Regions from separate parts of the Vreelandella sp. H-I2 genome, predicted to be linked through region 1. Evidence: predicted binding sites of a transcription regulator. Region 1 holds the regulator's gene; each other region holds the start of a gene.
What was found. Region 1 encodes LexA, which represses DNA repair genes until DNA is damaged. Its sites were predicted from a motif close to TACTGTNTANNTANACAGTA; they were not measured.

Region 2: ACUVOF_RS03050 (LexA family protein) is a predicted target of LexA. The motif match lies at 4,338-4,357, and genes of this name have one in related genera.
Region 3: ACUVOF_RS00015 (LexA family protein) is a predicted target of LexA. The motif match lies at 1,715-1,734, and genes of this name have one in related genera.

The regions. Positions count from the first base shown of each region.
Region 1 is NZ_JBRAMC010000007.1:35,600-43,601, forward strand. Features, by position in the region: gene ppsA (phosphoenolpyruvate synthase) at 1-1,568, opposite strand, end outside; gene ppsR (posphoenolpyruvate synthetase regulatory kinase/phosphorylase PpsR) at 1,892-2,725, shown strand; gene ACUVOF_RS17015 (hypoxanthine-guanine phosphoribosyltransferase) at 2,746-3,324, opposite strand; gene nagZ (beta-N-acetylhexosaminidase) at 3,373-4,404, opposite strand; gene ACUVOF_RS17025 (L,D-transpeptidase family protein) at 4,505-5,041, opposite strand; gene ACUVOF_RS17030 (TetR/AcrR family transcriptional regulator) at 5,019-5,696, opposite strand; gene lexA (transcriptional repressor LexA) at 5,976-6,653, shown strand; gene ACUVOF_RS17040 (energy-coupling factor ABC transporter permease) at 6,662-7,333, opposite strand; gene purU (formyltetrahydrofolate deformylase) at 7,358-8,002, opposite strand, start outside.
Region 2 is NZ_JBRAMC010000001.1:625,105-633,106, reverse strand. Features, by position in the region: gene oadA (sodium-extruding oxaloacetate decarboxylase subunit alpha) at 1-1,807, shown strand, start outside; gene ACUVOF_RS03060 (sodium ion-translocating decarboxylase subunit beta) at 1,820-3,142, shown strand; gene ACUVOF_RS03055 (IMPACT family protein) at 3,254-3,871, opposite strand; gene ACUVOF_RS03050 (LexA family protein) at 3,871-4,275, opposite strand; gene ccmA (cytochrome c biogenesis heme-transporting ATPase CcmA) at 4,487-5,107, shown strand; gene ccmB (heme exporter protein CcmB) at 5,216-5,914, shown strand; gene ACUVOF_RS03035 (heme ABC transporter permease) at 5,929-6,681, shown strand; gene ccmD (heme exporter protein CcmD) at 6,681-6,872, shown strand; gene ccmE (cytochrome c maturation protein CcmE) at 6,869-7,378, shown strand; gene ACUVOF_RS03020 (heme lyase CcmF/NrfE family subunit) at 7,425-8,002, shown strand, end outside.
Region 3 is NZ_JBRAMC010000001.1:17-8,018, forward strand. Features, by position in the region: partial or broken gene ACUVOF_RS00005 (IS5/IS1182 family transposase) at 1-129, opposite strand, end outside; gene glyA (serine hydroxymethyltransferase) at 232-1,497, opposite strand; gene ACUVOF_RS00015 (LexA family protein) at 1,758-2,201, shown strand; gene ACUVOF_RS00020 (Y-family DNA polymerase) at 2,216-3,580, shown strand; gene ACUVOF_RS00025 (sodium-dependent transporter) at 3,542-5,005, opposite strand; gene ACUVOF_RS00030 (YbfB/YjiJ family MFS transporter) at 5,079-6,302, opposite strand; gene ACUVOF_RS00035 (AtuA-related protein) at 6,442-6,795, opposite strand; gene ACUVOF_RS00040 (acyclic terpene utilization AtuA family protein) at 6,782-8,002, opposite strand, start outside.

The DNA of each region.
Region 1 (8,002 bases):
GCCTTTGGATGGACGCCAATCATGCGGTTAATAATAAACTCAAGGCGTGCCAAACCAACACCCGCATGAGGCAAGCTGGCAAACCCAAAGGCGCGATCAGGATTGCCCACATTCATCATAATTTTGAAAGGGATTTCTGGCATGGCATCAACACTGGAGACTTTACAATCAAACTCCAGAAGGCCTTCATAGACATTGCCGGCATCGCCTTCCGCGCAAGACACCGTCACGTCGATCCCATCTTGTAGTTGAGTGGTGGCATCGCCACAACCCACTACCGCAGGAATGCCCAACTCGCGGGCGATAATGGCCGCATGACAGGTGCGCCCGCCTCGATTAGTGACAATCGCAGAAGCACGTTTCATGATCGGCTCCCAATCCGGGTCGGTCATGTCAGTGACCAGGATATCGCCGTCATGGATCTTGTCCATATCATCCGGACTTAACACTACCTTAACGGTACCCCGGCCAATGCGTTGGCCAATTGCCCGTCCGGTAATCAATGTGCGACCCTTTTCGCGTAGCTGGAAGCGCTCAAGCTTGCCCCCTTCCTGCTGAGAGACCACCGTTTCAGGACGTGCCTGAACAATATACAGCTCACCGTCATCACCATCCAGCGCCCACTCGATATCCATGGGCCGCTGGTAGTGCTGTTCGATAGTCATTGCCTGACGGGCCAGATCCATCACTTGCTGATCGTTGATACAGAAGCGGCCGCGGTCGGCATGGGGCACATCGACGGTTTCAACCGATTTACCGGCGCTGGCATCTTGGCCATAAACCATCTTGATCAGCTTGGAACCCAAATTACGGCGCAACACCGCAGGGCGGCCCGCCGCCAGTGTCGGCTTGTGCACGTAGAACTCGTCGGGATTAACTGCGCCCTGTACCACGGTTTCGCCCAAGCCCCAAGAGCCAGTGACAAAAACGGCATCTTTGAAACCAGATTCGGTGTCCAGAGTAAACATAACGCCGGCCGCGCCGGTCTCTGAGCGCACCATTTTTTGCACGCCTGCCGACAAGGCGACATTTTCGTGGGCATAGCCGCGGTGCACACGGTAAGAGATTGCACGATCATTAAACAGCGAGGCAAAAACCTCGTGCACTGCACGCTTGATATTGTCAAAGCCTTCAATATTCAGGAAGGTCTCCTGCTGACCCGCGAAGGAGGCGTCAGGGAGGTCTTCCGCGGTGGCTGAGCTGCGTACGGCTACTTTCAGTTGCGGGTGCTGTTGTTGAAGTTGGCCATAAGCCTCACGCAAGGCTGCTTCAAACGTGGGGGGAAGCGGGGTATCGATAACCCATTGGCGAATGTTGCGCCCTGCTTCGGCCAGGGCTTTCACATCATCTACATCCAGACGAGCAAGAGTAGCGTTGATACGTTCATTTAGCCCTTCATGGGAGAGAAATTCGCGATAAGCGTGAGCAGTGGTAGCAAAGCCGCCAGGAACCGTCACTCCAACACCTGAAAGATTGGAAATCATTTCACCCAGCGAGGCATTTTTGCCACCCACGCGTTCGACGTCCGACATGCCCAACTGATCGAACCACAGAATATACTCTTCCACGTAACCCCCTCGCTCATAGACACCGGCACAGCCGCTGACATAGTTACCAAAACTATGCATAGTCGATAAGACCATGGGCCATGGATAATTAATCAAGACACCCTAGCACCACGCCCCACTATTCGCCATTGGTCTAATAGCGAAGAGAGTGGAGGATTTTTACAACAGCAGGGCTTTTTGGGCTGGTTATGTAGTCAGGTGCGCACACCTTTCACCAAATGTGTATCGCGCTGACGAAGTTGCCGCAGTAAATTGCTATGCCACGTTGTGCTGGCAAAAGGCTCGGCCCACAATAGACGCATTCATCATCACTGGATTTTGTCATGAAACGTACGGCTTTTTTTATTTCAGATGGCACCGGCATCACGGCGGAAAGTTTAGGGCGCAGCCTACTGGCCCAGTTCAGCGATGTCGAAATCGACATGCAGACCAAGCCCTATATCGATACGCTGGAAAAAGCTCAGGCGTTAGCAGCGATCATTGAATCAACGGCCGACCGCGACGGGCATCGTCCTATTATCATTGACACCATTGTCGACCAGCAGATTCGCAACGTCATTCGTCAGGCATCCGGTTTCAAAGTCGATATTTTTTCGACTTTCCTAGAGCCTTTAGAACAGGAGCTGGACACTCACTCTTCCTACAGCGTGGGGCGTACTCATTCGATTGGTAGTGATGACGTTTATATGGACCGTATTCACTCCGTTCACTTCGCGCTTGATAACGATGACGGCGCCCGCACCCATCAATATGATAAAGCGGATATCATCCTGGTGGGCGTCTCACGCTGCGGCAAAACACCCACCTCGCTCTATTTGGCACTTCAGTTTGGCATTCGGGCGGCCAATTATCCGCTGACGGAAGATGATCTAGATGAAGACGGAATGCTGAAGCTGCCCAAGGCACTTGTGCCTCATCGTCAAAAACTGTTTGGCTTAACGATTGATGCACGGCGCTTGTCGGCGATTCGCAATGAAAGACGCCCCAATAGCCGCTACAGTTCGATGGATCAATGCCTTCAAGAAGTGGAACAGGCTGAATCGCTTTACCGCACCATGCATATTCCCTTTATCGATGCGACACGCTTTTCGGTGGAGGAGATCTCTACGCGAATGATTGCCGAGACCGGTTTAGCGAGGCGCTTTTCGCCCCGCTAATACGATAAGTCACTGTGTGATTACATGCCTTTCGGCGCAAAAATACCCGGTGCGTTGCGCCAGTAACCTTTGTAATCCATGCCAAAGCCGAACACATAACGATCGGCGACTTTCAAGCTGCAATAGTCGGCTTTCAAGCCGGGCACTGCTTTGCGATCGTGTTGTTTATCGACCAATACAGCCGTGGTGACGCTGGCGGCTTGGGCTTCTTCACAGTAAGCCAAAATGGCCGCCAGTGTCGCGCCTTCGTCCAGGATATCGTCAACGATTACCACATGGCGGCCTGCCATGGGTACTTCTGGAGAAACACGCCAAAAAAGCTCACCCCCACGGAATTCATTGCGGTAACGCGTGGCATGTAGATAGTCCACTTCCAGCGGGAAGCCTAAACGGGTGAGCAAATGCCCTGTCGTAATCAAGCCACCATTCATTACACAATAAAAAACCGGCAGTTTATCGCCTAAATCACGAGTGATTGCTTCCGCCATGCGATCAAGAGCAAGTTCTACCTCTTGTTGAGAAATTAAACAGTCGGCGTTATCCATCAACTCACGCATTGAGTCTAGCGATTCTAACGCCTCTTTATCCAACTTTGACATCTACCAACTCCAGGGCGGGTTATAAACTGTATTTGCTACAATACGTGGCTAAATAGCGCTGGGGTTTGACTGGTTCGCCAGCGCTTCCAACTTAGCGTGAGCACGGCGCCAACGGCCCAGCGCACTCAGCGCGTCTAAATCAGGCCGCGCACGGCTATAGCGCAGTTTAGCGGGACGTTTGGTATCTATACCCTGGCACGCCAGCATCACTTCAAGCGCGGCAGCACGATCATTACATACCAACAGCATATCGCAGCCTGCCGCTAGCGCCGCTTGAGCGCGCGCTTTAGGATCGCCCGCTTCGTGGGCGCCCGCCATGCTTAAGTCGTCGGAAAACACACAGCCTTTGAACCCCAGCGATTCGCGCAACATACCGAGCCAATTAGGCGAAAAGCCTGCCGGGCGCTTATCGAAAGCACTGTAAATCACATGCGCAGGCATTACGCCTTCTAGCTGTGTGGCTAGCTGGGCAAAGGGTATCAGGTCATGCCGTTTAATAACCTCTAGCGGACGATCATCCACCGGCAGTGCGACGTGAGAGTCTGCGGCTACCCCACCGTGGCCAGGGAAGTGCTTACCCACCGCCGCCATACCTGCATCGTGTAGGCCCTGAACAAACGCGCTGCCCAATTGCGCCACGTGCTGGGGATCACTGCTAAAACTACGATCACCAATAACACTTGAGACACCGCTTTCAACATCCAGTACGGGAGCAAAACTTAAGTCCAACCCGCAGGCGGCCATTTCCATTCCCAATAACCACCCAGCATCTTTTGCTAACGACAAGCCATCTTCGGGATTGTCGCGATAGCGCTCGCCAATGCGCGCCATGGCAGGAAGACGGGTCAACCCTTCTTTAATACGCTGAACGCGTCCGCCCTCTTGATCGACTGCCAGCAGTAAATCAGCACGCACACGGCGAATATCGCTGCAGAGTTGGCGAACCTGATAGCCATTCTCGACATTACGGGCAAATAAAATAACGCCCCCTACCGTCGGTTCAAGTAGTAAGCGCTTTTCTGCAGCCGTCAATTTAGGGCCTTCAAGGTCCAGCATGACCGGGCCTAACGGTTGAGTCATCGTGATAGGTCCATTAAAAGGGGCGATGATTCTAGACGATCGTCTAGCAGAGTCAAAATCTGAGACACATTAACGGTTGTTACTGTCAGTCACAGCCTGGTTAGTCAAAACACTGCCGACCGCCATGCAACCAAACCGGGGTACCCGGCACTGCTAACGAAAAGATAGTCAGCAAATCACTGTTACGTAAACGGATACAGCCATGGGAAGCAGCAACACCCATCGGCTGATCAGGTGGCGTACCGTGCAGGTAGATATAGCGCCGTTGCGAGTCTACCTGGCCTCCGCGGTTCACTCCCCTTTCTAACCCGCAAAGCCACAAAATACGGGTTAAAATCCAGTCACGCCCTGGATAAATCTCGTCTAGCGCAGGTGAAAATACCTCGCCAGTCCAGCGTCGGCCCCGAAAAACGGCATTTTCCGGTCTATCAGCACCAATAGCGGCTCGTACATAGTGCCAACCATGGGGTGTTTTACCACTCCCATTTTGCTCTCCATTACCGGCGGCACCGGAAGATATCGCGTATTCATGAAGCACTTTCGCGCCCCACCAGCAGCGCATTAGCTGTTGAGTGGTATCAATCTCCAGCCAGATGTTTTCAGTTGGAGGTAGCTCAGCTAGCTTGGGCGTTCGCATGTTTTCCTTCTTCGAGGGCAGGAGGTAACGGTGCATTCATGGCAGCAACTACCACCGGACGCAACCGCCTTACTAAATCCCGCACAGTGACCTGCTCGTGATAATCCTTTTCCGCGATATCTCGCAATGCATCGAGGCCTGACAGGGTAAATATCACGGTACCAAGCATAAAGTGTAGTCGCCAAAAGCGTTCCGCGTCAGGCAGGTCTGGTGTCGCCTGACGCACAAGCTCCGTGAAACGGGCAAACACATCGCCATACTCTTGTTGAATATGGCGTCGAAGATGCCCTTGTGCTTGGCTGTAGGCCAGTCCAAGTAAGCGCATGAATACTTTGAGACTGTTGCGTTCAGCCGGCACAGCCAGAACGGTTGTTGCCATTGTTTCGAGTAACGTTTCAAGCGGCACAACGTGCCCTTTATGCTGGGCTTCAAGCTCATCAAGTGCCGTGTGAAAACGCACTGTAAAAGGATCTAGATAGCGAGAAAACACAGCCTGAATTAAGGCTTTCTTAGAGCCAAAATGGTAGTTCACGGCCGCCAAGTTGACGCGCGCTTTACTAGTGATGTTGCGCAGCGAGGTTTCAGCAAAACCACGCTCTGCAAACAGCACTTCAGCGGTATCGAGTATACGGGTCACCGTATCAGACTGAGCCATAGCGCTCTCCAGGGAAACAAGTGTTTAAAACATAGCAAAATACTATTCTATAAACTTGGCAGGCTCAACGCTTGATTTACTAATGAAATATGGCGTCTTGCATAAGAAAAAACTTAGTTTAAAACGATGACTAAAATTGCCCGGGTAGAGAAAATGAGGATTGACAGGCCATATACTGGACAGAGGAACATACTGTATACTTAACCACTTATCGATTAATTCGACATTTATCTTTGTTACTGTCAGTTCACTATCAATTTACAAATTATGGAGTCTGGTATGTCGCGTCCACTAACCGCTCGCCAACAGCATGTCTTTGATTTTATCGTTAAGACCATGGGCGAATTTGGCTACCCTCCTACGCGCGCCGAGATTGCTAAAGCGCTTGGCTTCCGTTCTCCTAATGCGGCTGAAGAACACCTGCGCGCACTTGAGCGCAAGGGGGTTATTCGTATTATCCGCAATACCTCTCGCGGCATCCGCCTGCCCAACCAAGAGCCCCAAGAAGCCCTGGATAGTGCCACCACGACCGTACCCTCCAATGTAGAGCCGCTGCCCACAGGCCTACCGGTGATTGGAGAAGTGGCGGCAGGCAGCCCTATACTGGCCGCCGAGCATATTGATCGCTACTGCCCATTACCACCAGAATACTTCACACCAAAAGCTGACTACCTACTGCGTGTACGTGGTTTATCAATGAAAGATATCGGCATCTTAGAAGGTGACTTGTTGGCAGTTCACCGCACCGAGCGGGTACGTGATGGACAGATCGTGGTTGCTCGTCTGGAGGATGAAGTGACCGTTAAACGCTTCAAACGCCAGGGGCATCAGGTAACCCTGTTTGCAGAAAATTCCGACTTTGCGCCAATCGAAATAGATCTGCGCTATCAGTCACTCGATATCGAAGGCGTCGGCGTCGGCGTCATTCGCGGTGGTAACGGGCAGGCGCTCGGCTAAAACTGGCGTTACTGCAGGTCGATATAGCGGTGGTCATTGAAAGTGGCCACCCAATCAGGATGGTAAACTAGCAGAATACTCAGCAGCATGCCGGTTAGTAGCGCCTCGGATGGCATTAATAGGGGTAGGAAGCGCGCATACTCCTGAGCCAAATAGACAGCATCAGGATCAGTACCCGCGACGACTATCAGCAACACTGCAGCTAACCCTCCTCCCAGCGTTGCCAGTGCAGAGCCGAAAAAGCCGCAGACAAATAGGAATACCATCAGATTATCCGGTAGGCGCCGATCTACCAACCGCCACACCGTGCCAATGATCGCAGCAGGCACTATTCCTGTGACAAGAATATTAGCTCCCAGCAGCATCCACTCATTGCGACCGATCAATACCATAGCAATATTAATAAGTACGTTACTGATCAGCGCTAGGGGCGCCTTAAACACAAGTGTCAGCAATACCGTAAAGACCAGATGTAACGTTAGCCAATCAACCGCCTGAGCACGCAGCTGCCACATCAGCACCACCGCCAGCGTCGCGCCTAGCCAACGGTGCTGAAGCGCGACGTCTCCCCTCAAGGCCTGCCACGGCCGCCGACTAATTACCCAAACAACAACTCCTAACGAGAGGAGCGAGGTGAGCAGCAGCATCCAGGGCGCTAATACACTTTGCGCAAATGACATGGTGGCCTCTCGGTTCAATAAGTATTAACTAAACACCACAGTTTTGTTGCCATGGACCAGTACCCGATCCTCTAAATGCCACCGCAATCCCCGAGCGAGTACCGCTTTCTCCACATCACGGCCGAAGCGTACTAAATCGGTGGGCGTATGACAGTGACTAACGCGATGAATATCCTGTTCGATGATAGGACCCGCGTCGAGTTCCTCCGTTACGTAGTGGCAGGTAGCTCCAATCAGTTTAACTCCCCTCTGGTAAGCCTGGTGATAAGGCTTAGCGCCAGCGAACGAGGGCAAGAAACTGTGATGAATATTAATTACTCGCCCCGCATAACGCGTGCATAATTCAGGTGGCAAAATTTGCATATAACGCGCCAACACGATGCAGTCAGCACGAGCATTGTCAATCTCAACCTGTACTTCCGCAAACGACGCCTGCTTGTTTTCAGGGTCAACCGGAACATGATGGTAGGGAATGCCATACCATTCTGTCAGTGAACGCATATCGTCATGGTTAGAGATAACACCGACAATATCGCAATCCAGCTCACCCGCTTGCCAGCGATAAAGTAGATCTACCAAGCAGTGCGACTCTCGCGACACCATTAGCACCACTCGTCGTCGCTTCTGGGTATCGACCAGTGACCACTGCATATTGAATTCGCTGGCCAC
Region 2 (8,002 bases), on a different contig from region 1:
CATTACTGATGTCGTGCTGCGCGATGCCCACCAATCGCTGTTTGCCACGCGTATGCGGCTGGACGATATGTTGCCGATCGCCGAAAAACTTGATCGTGTCGGCTACTGGTCGCTGGAAACCTGGGGCGGAGCCACCTATGACGCCTGTATCCGTTATTTGGGCGAAGACCCCTGGGAGCGTATCCGTGCCCTGAAAGAAGCCATGCCGAACACACCACAGGCCATGCTCCTGCGGGGCCAGAACCTGTTGGGTTATCGCCATTATGCCGATGACGTCGTCGATAAATTTGTCGAACGGGCAAAAACCAATGGCGTGGATGTCTTCCGTGTCTTTGATGCCATGAATGACCCGCGTAATTTAGAGCGTGCCATCCAGGCGGTACGCAATGTTGAAGGTCATGCACAGGGCACGATTTCCTATACCGTAAGCCCGGTACATACCCTGGATAGCTGGGTCGACCTCGCCAAGACCATTGCCGATTTGGGCGCGGATTCATTGGCTATCAAGGATATGGCGGGGCTGCTGACGCCTTACACGGCGTTCGATTTGGTCACCCGGCTCAAGAAAGAGCTGTCGATTCCGGTACACCTGCACTGCCACGCCACCACTGGCCTTTCTACCTCGACCATTTTGAAGGCGGTCGAGGCGGGCATTGATAACGTCGACACCTCGATTTCTTCCATGTCGATGACCTATGGCCACAGCCCAACTGAATCCGTGGTGGCGATGCTCAAAGACACCGGTCGCGATACCGGCCTGGACCTTGAGCTACTGGAAGATATCGCCGGCTATTTCCGCGAAGTGCGCAAAAAGTACGCCGCCTTTGAAGGCTCGCTGCGCGGTATTGATTCACGGATCCTGATTGCTCAGGTGCCGGGTGGGATGCTGACCAACATGGAAGGCCAGCTCAAAGAGCAAGGGGCGGGCGATAAGCTGGATGATGTACTCAGCGAAATTCCCCGTGTGCGCGAGGACCTGGGCTTTATCCCCTTGGTCACGCCCACCTCGCAAATTGTCGGCACTCAAGCGGTCATGAACGTAATGATGGGCGAGCGCTATAAGTCCATCTCCAAGGAAGTTCAGGCGCTTCTCAAAGGTGAATACGGCGCGGCTCCCGCACCCTTTAACGCCGAGTTGCAAAAGCGTGTACTGGAAGGCGGCGAGCCGATCACCTGTCGCCCGGCAGATAACCTATCACCGGAGATGGACAAGCTGGCCGCAGAGCTGAAAGAGAAGGCCAGCGCTGACGGCATCCGCTTGGCCGAAGGCAAGCGGGAAGTCGACGATGTATTAACCTATGCGCTGTTTCCGCAGATTGGCTTGAAATTCCTTAAAAATCGCGACAACCCCGATGCCTTCGAGCCTGTTCCTCAGGCAGCTGAGGCAGAAAGCGTTAGCGTACCGGCACAAGCCGAGAGCAAAGCGCCCGCCGCTAGCCGCGGTCCAGAAACTTATACTGTAAAACTCAACGGTAAAGCCTACGTTGTGGAGGTTGCTGAAGGTGGCGACATCAGCGGCGTACAGGAACAAACCCCCTCCGGTGCAGCCACTGATGCACCCAAAGACGACGCTCCGGCACCGAGCGGTGGCGGGACTGGTGAAAGCATTGATGCCCCCTTGGCCGGTAATATTTTCAAGGTCAATGTACGTCCCGGCGAGCAGGTCGCTGAGGGTGATGTCGTCATCATTCTGGAAGCGATGAAAATGGAAACCGAAGTGCGTGCCAGCAGCGCAGGCACTGTCTCTAAGGTTAACGTCAGCGAGGGCGACAGCGTAGCCGTAGGCGATACGCTGATCGAACTCTAAGGGCATCCGGTAATGGATAAATTAGTCACGTTATGGGAAGGCTCTGGGCTGTATAACCTTGAGCTTGGCCAGGCGACCATGATTCTGGTAGGGCTGCTACTGCTCTATCTGGCCATTTATAAAAAGTTTGAGCCGCTGTTGCTAGTGCCGATTGGCTTTGGCGGCATTCTCGCCAACATCCCCGAGGCTGGCTTGGCTATCTCCGCACTCGACCAAGCGATCGAGGTGGCAAAGCCCGCCGTGTTACAGCAGATGGCGGCAGCGCTGGGCGCCACCCTCGATCCGCTGGCTAACGCGGAAGCCTGGCGAGAGTCGCTGCATGCGATTGCTCATGGCGGCGCCGCGCCGGATCAGGTGCGTGCCGCGCGGGATATCGCCGTGGGCGTTGGTTACAGCGATGGCATGCTGTACAACTTCTACAAAGTCGCGATCGGTTCGGGCATCGCCCCGCTGATTATCTTTATGGGCGTGGGCGCGATGACAGATTTTGGCCCGCTGCTGGCCAACCCACGAACGCTGTTCCTAGGCGCTGCCGCCCAGTTTGGTATTTTTGCCACGCTGTTTGGCGCCGTGGTGCTTACATCGATGGGTATCATGGACTTCTCGCTCAATCAGGCGGCCGCCATTGGTATTATCGGCGGTGCAGATGGTCCGACGTCTATCTACGTCTCCAGCGTGCTGGCACCCGAGCTACTGGGCGCCATTGCCGTAGCTGCCTACGCCTATATGGCATTGGTGCCGCTAATTCAGCCGCCAATTATGCGTCTGCTGACCACCGATAAAGAACGACAAATAAAGATGACGCAGCTGCGGCCAGTCTCCAAGCTGGAAAAGGTTGTTTTCCCGCTGATGCTGTTGATTCTGGTCGCACTGTTTCTGCCCGATGCCGCCCCGCTACTCGGCATGTTCTGTTTCGGTAATTTGATGCGCGAATGCGGCGTGGTCGAGCGCTTATCGGATACCGCGCAGAATTCCCTGATCAATATTGTCACCATTATTCTGGGGCTGTCTGTCGGCTCTAAGTTAATGGCCGATAGCTTCCTGACATTTGAAACGCTGGGGATACTAGGCTTAGGCATAGTCGCCTTTGGAATCGGCACGGCCGCCGGGGTATTAATGGCGAAGCTAATGAACCTCGTCAGTAAAATGCCGATTAACCCCCTCATTGGTGCCGCAGGCGTATCGGCGGTACCCATGGCCGCCCGAGTGGCCAACAAGGTCGGGCTGGAATCGAACCCGCACAACTTCCTGCTGATGCATGCCATGGGGCCCAACGTAGCGGGTGTTATCGGCTCGGCGGTAGCGGCCGGGGTAATGATTAAATACTTGGGTTAACCGTTCAAAACAAATGTAAAAACTGGCTTTAAAACGAGTTTTTAAGAGTGACCTATAGAGCGCGACATACTGACACTTTCGGTACGTCGCGTTTTTTTATGCAGGAAGGTGCTAGCCAGCGTGGGCATCGATCACGTTCTTCACGCGGTTTTCCAGCAGGGAAAGATCAAGCGGGCAGTCACGTGGCCAGCCAATAATCAGGCGGACGCCATCGCCGTCGTAGTCGGCTTGTTCAATAGGGATGTCGTGTTCTTCACACCAGGTGCGGGCAATCGCTTCGTTGGCAAAGCTAAGACGTAAGGTATAGGTGTCACGCTCTATGACTTCTTGAGTAGGCAGTGTCTCAAGCGCATGGCTAACCGCTTGGGCATAGGCACGGGCTAAGCCTCCGGTACCCAATTTCGTGCCACCAAAATAGCGGATCACCACACAGCCAATATGTCCCAGTTGGCTACCCTGCAGTACTTGGTACATTGGTCGTCCGGCGGTGCCGCCTGGCTCGCCATCATCAGAGAAGCCAATCAAATTCTGTTCGCCGGGTGGTCCGGCAATATAAGCAGTGCAGTGGTGGCTAGCATTGGGATGTGCGGTTTTCGCGGCGTTCAACATGACGGTGAACGCGCTGATGTCCGACGCGTGGCAGACCCAAGTTATGAAGTGGCTCTTTTCTACTTCGGTGTCAGTCGTATGCCAGGACGAAGGGGGGAGTGCCGGAACCCGGTAGCGCATTAATGCTCCGTGATAGTAGGCTTACTTTTCAGGCAAGCGCTTGGGTGAGGTTCAACACCCATCACCATCCCGAGCACCTGAATATCACGGTTATGCAAAAATAGCGCGGGCTGCAAAACATCTTCAGGCCATAACTCTACCCCAAAGCGGCTGATAGAGAGCTGCCTCAAGGCTATTTTTTGCTGATTGATTTCAGCAACGGCGGTTTCTGTCTGGGCATCATGTTGATAACGCCGGATAATAATGACATCGCCATCGAATAAGTTGCAATCACACAGTGCGTTACCACGCACTTTTAATGCATAGGTATTGCGTCGAGTCACGCTTGGTGCCATGGCGAAAGCCCGCGGTGCTGGTTGTCTATGGCCGAAGGTCGCGGTGGGTACTGCCATCGATATCGTCATTGATAAATCTCCAGTGCTGAGCTCGCCAGAACATGTCTTTTCATACAGTGGTTTTAGTATAAGCCTGTTTTTGCATACAGTGCTAGCATTAATTCGTCTTAACGATCATTGACGGAGATCATGCTGCGACCCAGCGCCGCATAGACTGAGTAGCGAGAAAGGGGCTTTCCGTGTAGAGTTCGACGCGAAATCAATGTGTCTGGAGAGTCCCTTGAGCCTGTGCCTTCAAGCCCGACAGCTGGCCTGTGAACGTGATGACCGCTGGCTGTTCAATGGGCTGGATCTTGATATTCGCAGCGGAGAAATAGTGCGCATTGAAGGTCCTAATGGCAGCGGTAAAACCACTCTGCTCAAAATCCTCTCCGGGCAACTCAGTGACTATCAGGGTGAGCTCTTCTGGAACGACAATTTGATGAGCGAGGCGCGTGAACATTTTCTCGCTAATTTGCTCTATTTAGGACACGCCCCAGGCATTAAATCAGGGCTTTCCCCGTTAGAAAATTTAGCCTGGTATCAGGCGTTAAGCGGGGAGAACGGTGATGAAGATCAGCGCTTAGAAGCCCTTGAACGTGTTGGGTTAGCGGGCTTTGAAGATGTGCCCGCAGGGCAACTCTCGGCAGGCCAACAACGTCGTGTGGCCCTGGCGCGCTTAACGTTAACGCCAAGGGCACTATGGGTACTGGATGAACCTTTTACCGCCATAGATCGTCACGGCGTCGCTGATCTAGAAAGGCAGCTTGTTGCCCACGCTCAGGCCGGTGGCTGCGTGTTAGTAACGACACACCACGAGTTAACCGCTTCACCATTGCTGAGGCGGATAGCGCTGGGGTAGAAGGAGTCAAGATTGCATAGCTCTTCACAGGGTACTCCACATAGAACGTTACAGGGTTCTTCCATTACTTCTGTGCACGGCCCAAGCACTGCCCAACAGGTACCGGCAATGCCCCTGCTCGATCACAGGGGTGGGTTGATGGTTGCCGTGAAGGCTACGTTAGTGCGTGACTTAACGTTGTTGTTAAGGCGCCGTGGAGAAGTGCTCAATCCGCTGGTGTTTTTTGCGTTGGTGATCACCCTGTTTCCGATCGCTATTTCACCCGACCCAGAGTTATTGGCGGTTATTGCGCCGGGATTATTGTGGGTGGCAGCTTTATTGGCTGCGTTGCTGTCGTTAGACAGCCTGTTTCGCAGCGATTATGACGACGGAAGCCTTGAACAGCTGTTGCTGGCGCCGCAGCCGTTGGCTGCGCTGAGTCTGGCAAAGGTGGCCGTGCACTGGCTGCTAACGGGGTTGCCTTTAGCGCTGATGGCCCCCCTGTTAGGCATTATGCTGGCACTGCCGGCGGGTAGTTACGCCGTGTTGGCGCTGTCATTGGCGCTGGGCACGGCCAGCCTGAGTTTGATTGGCGCGATTGGCGCGGCATTAACTGTCGGCTTGGCGCGGGGCGGCGTGCTGCTTTCGTTATTGGTATTGCCATTGTATATCCCGGTACTGATTTTTGGCGCCGGTGCGGTGCAAGCGGCTATTTTCGGCGACGGTGTTTTAGCGCACTTGGCTATTTTGGGCGCGCTTCTCGCCGCCGCGCTGATGTTAGCGCCGTGGGCGATTGCTGCATCGCTGCGTATCAGTATTAACGGTTAAGGACAGGACTCGCTATGTGGGCCTTTATTCATAAGCTAGGATCACCCAAGTGGTTCTATAGTATTAGCGCCAAACTACAACCTTGGTTTTGGGCGGCGGCGGGGCTGCTGATTATCACCGGGTCGATGTGGGGGCTGGCGTTTGCCCCGGCGGATTACCAACAGGGCAATAGCTTCCGGATCATTTATGTCCATGTGCCGGCGGCTTTTTTAGCCCAGTCCATCTTTATCGCCATGGCGGTGTCCGGCTTGGTTTTCATGGTTTGGAAAATTAAAGTCGCCGATATGGCCGCGGCGGTCATGGCCCCGCTGGGAGCCGCGATGACCTTTATCGCGCTGTTTTCCGGTGCGGTGTGGGGTATGCCGACCTGGGGAACCTGGTGGATGTGGGATGCGCGGCTGACTTCCATGTTAATTCTGCTTTTCTTGTATCTAGGGGTGATTGCCCTGCGTGGTGCATTTAACAGCCGGGACAGTGCTTCGAGGGCGGCCTCAGTGCTGGCCATGGTGGGGGTGATCAATATTCCCATCATCAAATACTCCGTGGACTGGTGGTACACCCTGCACCAGCCGGCTTCATTTACATTGACCTCGCGCCCGGCGATGCCCACTGAAATGTGGCTGCCCCTGGTCATCATGGTGCTGGGTTTCTACAGCTTTTTTATCGCGTTAACGCTAATGCGTACACGTAGCGAGATCTTGCGTCGCGAGGCTAACAAACACTGGGTGCAGGAACTGGTCAGCACCCGGGCGAAGGAGGCGCACTAATGGCATTTGGCTCTTTTTCCGAATTTCTCGCTATGGGTGGCCACGCCCCTTATGTGTGGTCTGCGTGGGGCGTTACGGCGCTACTGTTGCTCGCCACCGTATGGCATGCACGTGCTGAACAGCGTCAACTGCTCAAGGGCTTAAAACGCCGTGTAAGGCGGCAAAACGGTACGAGGGGGAGCGCCCAATGACACCAAAACGTAAACAGAAACTCTTTGTCATCCTAGGCCTGGTGTCGCTGGCGGCGATTGCCGTGGGGCTCACTCTGTATGCGCTGCGTGCAAACATTAATCTGTTCTTTAGCCCGGTACAGATCGCCCAGGGTGATGCGCCGATGGAGAGGCAAATTCGTGCAGGCGGCATGGTAAAAGAGGGCTCGGTTTCAAGAGATCCCGACAGCCTGGACGTAGAATTTACCGTGACCGACTACGTCGATGACCTGGAGGTCTACTATAGCGGAATTCTGCCGGACCTGTTTCGCGAAGGCCAAGGCGTGGTAGTGGTGGGTGAGCTTCAGGCCGATGGGCGTTTGTATGCCGATAAAGTCCTTGCGCGCCACGATGAGAATTATATGCCTCCTGAAGTCGCCCAGGCGCTGGAGGAGGCGGGTTATTCGCCTGCCGATTATCAGGCCAAAGCTGCCGAAGTAGGTAAACGCCTAGACGAAGAAGGCGTCCCCGAGGCAAGCGAATACTAGTTAATGCAACACCAGGGTTGGCAACTCAGCCTCATGCGGAGTACACATGTTCATCAAACTGATCCCTGAAATTGGCCACTTCGCGTTAATTATTGCGCTACTCATGGCGATGGTGCAGGCGGTGATGCCGCTGGCGGGCGCAGCGACCCGCCGTCCTTTGTGGATGGCTTACGGCCAGCCGATGGCGGTTGGGCAGTTTGTGTTTATAGCCATTGCCTACGCCTGTTTAACCGCCAGCTATATGCTCGACGACTTCAGCGTGGCGAACGTGGCCAATAACTCTAACTCATTGCTGCCCTGGTACTACAAATTCAGCGCAGTGTGGGGCAACCATGAAGGCTCCGTGCTGCTATGGAGTTTTATGCTGGCAGGCTGGGGGTTTGTGGCTAGCCTGTTCACCGGCAATTTGCCGCGGGATATGGTCGCCCGAGTCATGGGTGTGATGGGCTTGGTCTGCACAGGCTTTTTACTGTTTATTCTGATCACCTCCAATCCTTTCGAGCGGCTATTGCCCAATATGCCCCAGGATGGCGCTGACCTTAATCCGCTGCTGCAGGACTTTGGGCTGGTGGTTCATCCGCCAATGCTTTACATGGGGTACGTCGGCTTTTCTATCGTTTTTGC
Region 3 (8,002 bases), on a different contig from region 1:
TACTTGGTCACGGATAAAGGAGAAGTCGAGGGTGGCATCAATCTTACGCAGCAGGTGATTCTGAGGCACCAACTCGTCAAGCGTGACCATCTCGAGTTCAAACTGTTGGGGAGAGGGATCTTTTAGCATGTGCCCATAAAAGCAAAGCGCTGGCAAAAGCGCCAGCGCTTTGTCAGCAACCTGAGCCCTGCAAATAGCAGGGCTTAAGATCAAATACCACACGCAATAAATTTATCTGTAAACAGGCAGCCGTGCACAGACCTCAGCCACTTTATCCAGCACCTGCGCTTCAATAGCGCTGGTGTCTTCGCCTTTGGCCAGTACGTCGAGAATATCGCAGATCCACCCAGCAAGCCGGGTACACTCTTCTTCACCGAAACCGCGCGTGGTGACCGCCGGTGTACCGATACGCAGGCCGGAGGTGACGAACGGGCTTTGCGGGTCGTTAGGTACGGCGTTCTTGTTCACGGTGATGTGGGCACGGCCTAGCGCCGCATCGGCATCTTTACCGGTAACGCCTTGCTTGATCAGCGAGAGTAGGAAGAGGTGATCTTCAGTACCGCCGGAAACGATGTCGTAACCGCGGTCCATGAACACCTTGGCCATTGATTTGGCGTTTTTCACCACTTGTTGCTGATAGTCTTTGAATTCAGGCGCCATGGCTTCTTTGAAGCACACCGCTTTGGCCGCGATCACGTGCATCAACGGGCCGCCCTGGCCGCCGGGAAAAACAGCCGACTGCAGTTTTTTCTCGATATCCGCGTCATTTTCCGCCGAGAGAATCACGCCACTCCGCGGGCCACGCAGGGTTTTGTGCGTGGTGGAGGTGACCACGTGGGCATGGGGCAAGGGGCTTGGATAAACACCTGCCGCAACTAAGCCTGAGACGTGGGCCATATCCACCAGTAAGTAAGCGCCCACTTCATCGGCAATTTCGCGAAACTTGGCCCAATCGACGATTTGTGAGTAGGCCGAGAAGCCAGCAATGATCATTTTCGGCTTGTGTTCACGGGCAAGCTGGGCCACTTGATCGTAATCGATCAGCTCTTGGTCATTGAGGCCGTACTGGATGGCGTTATAGTGCTTGCCCGAAAAGCTCGGCTTGGCGCCGTGGGTCAGGTGGCCACCGGCATCCAGGCTCATGCCTAGAATGGTGTCGCCTGGCTTGACCAATGCCTGGAAAACGGCGCTATTGGCTTGCGAGCCGGAGTGCGGCTGAACGTTTACGTAGGTAGCGCCGAACAGCTCTTTGGCGTAATCGATCGCCAGGTTTTCAGCGATATCGACGAATTCACAACCGCCGTAGTAACGCTTACCGGGGTAGCCTTCAGCGTATTTATTGGTCAGTTGGCTGCCCTGGGCTTCCAGTACGCGGGGGCTGGCGTAGTTTTCAGAAGCAATCAGTTCGATGTGGGCTTCCTGGCGCGCCACTTCTTTCTGCATAGCATCAAACAGCACATCATCGAATCCGGCAATTGTCATATCGCGGCTGAACATCGGCGGGCACCTCGTAACGAGAAAGGGTCATCATGGGAGAAGCGAGGGCGCTATCATAACGCAGCCTGAGGCGACTTTCATCGCATCCGCATCAGGTCGTGCATGAGTGTGCTTCATGTTGAACCAGCCATTAAATGCTGACCGAGTGGACAGCCATCTTAGAAGATTAGTTACCTTTAACTCGCAACCTATTTGCATTTTCTTTCCTGTTAAAAAATACTGTATATTCATACAATATTTTAAACATCAGGATACCGACAATGCCGGGCCAATCTTCTCACTTCACCCCCGCTTTGCCGTTAAGCGCCCAGCCGCTGCCGCATTTAACCTTTTTGGGCCGTGCGGGTTTTAGCGGATTTCCTTCGCCTGCACAGGATTACGAGCCGTGCACGCTGGATCTCAATACCCGGCTGGTTAAAAACCCCACCGAGACGTTTTATGTCACCGCCACCGGCGACAGCATGGAAGGCTGGGGTGTTTTTGAGGGTGATTTACTCATCGTTGACCGTGGTATTGAGCCGCGCCTAGGCCATATTTTAGTCGCGATGCTGGAAGGCGAAGCGCTGATTAAACGCTACGCGCTTTACCAGGGCACCCCGCATCTATGTTCAACCCACCCGCACTATCCGCCACTTCCTCTTGAAGGCAGCGACTGCCAATTATGGGGCGTGGTGCGCGCCGTGGTGCACGAATACTTACGTTGAGCTAAGGAAGTGTGATGATCGGATTAATCGACGCTAATAATTTTTATGTCAGCTGCGAGCGCGTTTTTCAGCCCCAACTGGAAGGTCGGCCCGTCGGCGTTATGTCGAATAATGATGGTTGCGTCATCGCGCGCTCAGCCGAATTGAAAGCGCTGGATATCCCCATGGGCACGCCAGCTTTCAAGCTTGAAGGACTGCGCCAGCGTGGCGAGATCCATCTGCTCTCCTCAAACTACGAGCTTTACGGCGATATGTCGGCACGGCTAGCCCAGTTGTTGCGTGACGCCTGTCCAGAGGTCGCGCCCTACTCCATTGATGAAATGTTCGTCTACTTAGAAGGGTTGACGGCAGAGCAATGTGAGGCACTGGGGCGTCAGTTGCGTCAGCGTATTCGCCGCCACCTCGGCCTACCGGTCTGCATTGGGTTGGCCACGACCCATACGCTCGCCAAGCTGGCCAACCACCTCGCCAAGCAAGCCCCCCACTACGAAGGTGTTTGCCTGCTGAATGGACAAGACCATACCACCGAGGCAATGCTCAAACGCACCCCGGTGGGCAGTGTGTGGGGCGTCGGTCGTCGGCTTGCCGAGCGCTTAGCCATTGGCGGCGTCAACACCGCCTGGGACTTGCGAGAAAGCGATGAAAAACTGCTGCGCAAACGCTTCTCGGTGGTGTTGGCACGCACAGCGCTTGAGCTGCGTGGCATCCCCTGCCTGGAAATGAACGCGCTGGAACAGCCGCGCCAGCGAATAATGACCTCGCGCTCGTTCGGCCAAATGACGGGCGCTTTTACAGAAGTGCATAATGCGCTGCGTCGTCACGCCCAGCGTAGCGCTGAAAAACTACGCGAACAGCGCAGCCTGGCACGCGCGGTCATGGTATTTCTTAAAACCAACCGCCATCGCCGTGACCAACCGCAATATTTTCCGCAGGCGCTCATCGCCCTGCCCTCACCTAGCGACGACACCCGAGTAATTCTTGACGCGGTACGCCAGGGGCTTGAGCAAATTCACCGCCCCCGCTATCGGTTTATGAAGGCGGGCGTGATGTTGCTCGATTTAGTGGACGCTGAGCAGTATCAGCTTTCGCTGCTGCATCCACCGACCCGTGATCGCCATCCGTTTTTGATGGCCACGGTCGACCAAATCAATCAGCGCATGGGACAAGGCACGATCAGTTTTGGTATGACGGATGCCCAAGCTGCTTGGCAGTTACGCTGCGCCCACCGCTCCGACCGCTTTACGACACGCTGGGATGAGCTGATGAAAGTGGGTACTCACCCCGGCGCGGTGGCCGCCGCAGAGGCGAAGGAAAAGGCAAAGCAGCGCGAGCAACAAACCCTAGCCAGTGCGAAGCGCAGAGCGCAGCCGCGGGCTTAGACTTTCCCCCAGCGCCGCCATCGCAACCAGAATCCCCAGCAGCCACGGCCAATGCGCTGCGAACGAGACTTGATAGACGCCCAGGGCATCGACAAAAATCACCACAATGCCGAGCGGGCTAACGTAGCGCACCATGGTCAGCCATAGCACGTAGGGCAGCGGCGCAAGCCCCAGCTCCTCGCGGAAAGTGTCGCTCTTCAGTATAAAGCCTGCCAGCACCACCATGCCTAAGCCGCCCAGCGGCATCATCCAGCGTGATGTCAGATAATCCAGCCAGTCGAAAAAGGTTTTACCTGCCAGCGTCCAATCAGCACCCAGATTAAACGACAACATCGCCAGGGTACTGATTATCCAAAGCACAATACCCGTACTCCACGAGGCCGCCGGACGCGAGAGGCCCTTGTTATCACACAGCCAGGAAACCGTGGCTTCGACCATGGAAATTGCCGAGGTCAACGCCGCCATAGAAAGCATTAAGAAAAACAGGCTGCCAAACAGCGTACCCAGCGGCATCGCCTGAAAGGCCAGCGGCAAGCTCATAAAGATCAAGCCGGGGCCTTCACCGGGGTCCATACCGTTGGCAAAAATGACCGGAAATATCGCCAGTCCCGCCATCAGCGCTACCACCGTATCCGCCACGGCAACACTCACCGTGGTGCGGCCAATCGAGGCGCCTTTGGGCAGGTAGCTGCCGTAGGTAAGAATCGCCCCGGAGGCGAGAGAGAGCGTAAAGAAGGCGTGGCCAAGCGCTGCCAGCAGACCTTCGCTGGAAAGGCTACCCGCGTTAAACGAAAACAGGAAGCTGACCGCCGCGCCAAAGCCGCCGGAGAACATGCCAAAGCCAATCAGCACCACGAGCATGATCACCAAGCCCGGCATCATCCAACTCACGCTTTTCTCGATGCCCTTCTGTACGCCTTTGCCGACAATCAGCATGGTCAGCAGCGTGACTAGCGTACTCCAGAAACCCAGCGTCATTGGGTTGGCGTTATTGGCACCAAACACAGCGGCCATGTCATCGACGCTGCTGCCGGAGAGACCGCCCGTAACCATTTTCCACAGATAAGAAAACGACCAGCCCGCCACGACGACGTAAAATGACAGCACCATAAAGCCGCAGAGCATGGCCATCCAGCCGACCAGCGACCATGCCGATGCGCGACCAGACTCATTGACCACACGGCGAATGGCATCCACAGGGCTGCCCTGCCCACGCCGACCAAAGGCAATTTCGGTCATCATCACCGGCACACCCACGGCAAAAATGCAGGCCAGGTAAACCAGCACGAAGGCACCACCGCCGAACTCTCCGGTGATATAGGGGAATTTCCAGATATTGCCCAGCCCAACCGCTGAACCCGTTGCCGCTAATATAAACCCCCAGCGGCCTAGCCACTGAGTGCGAGGTTGTCCAGACGTGGTCATTTGCCCAGTTCCTGTCAGAAAAAGGGGCTCATCCTAGAGGATTTCGCGGGCAATGCCCACTAAGCCTCAGCCCCTAGGCGTACACAGAGGCTTTAGCGGCGGCGTCCAAACGCTGGGCGGTTTGGTCTACCTGGCGTAGATAAGCAAGCAGCACAGCACCGAGCGTTACAAAACCGCCAGCCAGCCAAAGGCCTACGGTATAGTGGCCCGAGGTTTCAGCCAGTACGCCGGTTAACGCAGGTGCAAAAATCTGCGCGGCGCCATACGCCAAGGTCATCTGGCCCATCAGCCGCGCCGGGCTTGCCGGATAAAGCTTGCCCGCCATGGTAAGCACCAAACTCACGCAGCCAAGAAAGGTGCCGCCATACAGCACTGCGCTCAGCATCACGACGGGGAGATTGGCGCTGATGGCAGGCAGCACAATACCGACTACCTGGATGCTCATCGCGATAATCAAGGCCCCCAGGTAGCCAACCCGCCGGGCGATAAGATCCCAAAGCATCACGGCCGGTGCGGCCGCCAGCCCCACCACGGCAAACGTCCAGTTGCCCATTCCCGCCAGCAACGGTTCGCGCTCCACGATCGTGACGATAAAGGTGGCGTTAATGACATAGCCGTACCCGGCACAGAAATAGGCAGGCAACATTAAACGCATAAAGGTACGTGAAGGCGGCATGGCGGCAGGCGCCTTAGCCTGGTGGGCACCGGCAACCGGTTTTACCGGGCGCGGCAGCCAGCGCCAGGCGGGCACCAACAACACGGCCCCTAGCAGAGCGAAAAGCCACCACTGCGCCTGCCAACCAAGCGAGAATGAAAGCATGAGTTCTACCGCCACCGCCGCCAGAACAATCCCCACACCCAGCCCGGCAAAATGAATGCCCAGTTCCCCGCGCTGCTGGTGATTCATTAACCAGTGAAGAATCAACCCCGATGCCAAGAGCATGGCGGCACTGCTGGAAAGGCCCGCAAAAAAACGCAGCCCTGCCCACAGCCAGAAGTTATCCGCCAGGGCCATGCCCACGGTGGTGAGTACGGCCAGCACCAGGCCAATGCGGTAAAGCGTGTCCTTGATATAGATGCTGTGAATCAAGGCCGCCAGCACGGCACCCAGCATGTAGCCTGCGTAGTTAAGCGCGGCAAGCCAGCCACCGTCGGCATCGCCCATCCAGGTTTGCTGCTGCATGACCGGCAGCAATGGCGTATAGGCAAAGCGGGCGATCCCGATACACAGAAGCTGGCTGAACACCCCGGCCAGCAATACTTTAAGACGCTGCGAACGCAAGCTGGCCGCGGCCATAGTGCTGCTCCTTGAACACTGCTTTTATTATATTAGCAAACGCTATATTGATTAGCGCGCATACAATTTTATGCATAGTAAGGCGTTTTGGGCAGCGCGTCATGACCACCTAGGTCGAGGGTCTGGCTAAAAGCTCTGGCTAAATAGTCACCTCCAGGCTTAACAGCAGAAACGACAGCGTTTTGCCGTGCCCATCCAAGTTGAGGGCGCCATTAACTCCCCCCTGAAGCACGTCATCAATCACAAAGTTCATGCCCGCCAGGTTAGGTAATGGGTAGCGCCGCACTTGGCTGGCGCCACGGTGGGCAAATAACGCCAGCACCCGCGCTTCCGTTACCTGCTCAAGCAAAGCAGCGTAGTGGTCTGGGTCATAGGCAAATAGCGCCACGTTGAGGCGCTCGCCTTTATCCCCCGCACGGGCATGCGCCAGTTGATGAAGTGAAACCGAAGTGCGCGGAGACGCTGCGGTTGGGGTGTGTTCAGCTTGCCGCATAGCGTTCGCTCCTGTGGGTATCTTGGGCCGACGGCTCAAACATCGTGGCATGGGCATGAATGTCGCTTCGCTTGACTAAATACGACGCGGTAAACACCCGTTGTTGAAACTGGCGACGCACCCCACCACCGCCAGCGGGGCCGGCACAATAAAGGGCGAGTAGCTCTTGTGTTGCACGTTCCACCCAGCGCCGTTCGCTGTGTTCGGCGGCCAGCCTCAGTCGAAAATCGCCGTTGGTGGACGTCGGTACGCTTCGCTGTAACTCACCACTATCACTATCAAACACGCTGGCCAAGCCAATAATATCCAAGCGGGTACGCAGCTCTGCGGGGGCACGAAACACCAGTCTTTCACGCAGTACCTGGGCAGCCAACTGGGCCCTCGCCAGCGCATTGGGTCCGGCATAGGAGATTTCTGCTTCTCCCTGCCATCCCCCGTCGTAACATACCGTTGTTTTAAGCCGCTCCGGGGCAGGCTTGCCACGAATGCCCGTTACCTCCACACAATTGGGCGCCAGTTGACGCACCACCGCATCGGAAAGGTCTACCGTGACATCAGGGGTCAGGTAATTGGCCGGGTCGTGAACTTCGTAGAGCAACTGCTCTTTGACCGTTTGCTCGGTAACGCAGCCACCCGTATCGGCAGGCTTGGTAATGATAAGGCGCCCATCCTGTTCAACTTCAATGATCGGATAGCCCACCGTGGCAAGCCCTGCCACGTCCTTAAACCCCGGGTCGGCAAAATAGCCGCCACTTACCTGGGCGCCGCACTCAGCCAAATGTCCCGCCATCATGCCGCAGGCCAGGCGGTTCCAATCGTCCCAACGCCAATCAAAGTGGTGCATTAGCGGAGCCAGAAACAGCGCAGGGTCGGCAACACGCCCGGTAACGACAACCTCCGCCTGCATCGCCAATGCGTCAGCCAACGCCTTGGCGCCCAAATAGACATTGGCAGAAATCAAGGCGTCATCGCTGGGCAGTTTGAGACGTTCGGCTTCCCAGCGCTGTAAATCCACGTCATGCAGTTGCTGGCGAATATCATCGCCGTGTACCTGAGCAATACGCACATTCTTCCGGCCAAGCTGTACCGCCAGATCAGCGATGACCTGGCAAGCACCCTGCGGGTTTGCTGCCCCGAAGTTCCCTAAGATCTTAATGTTGTGGTCCAGGCAATCACGCAGCACCGGGGCCAGCAGTTCATCTAATAG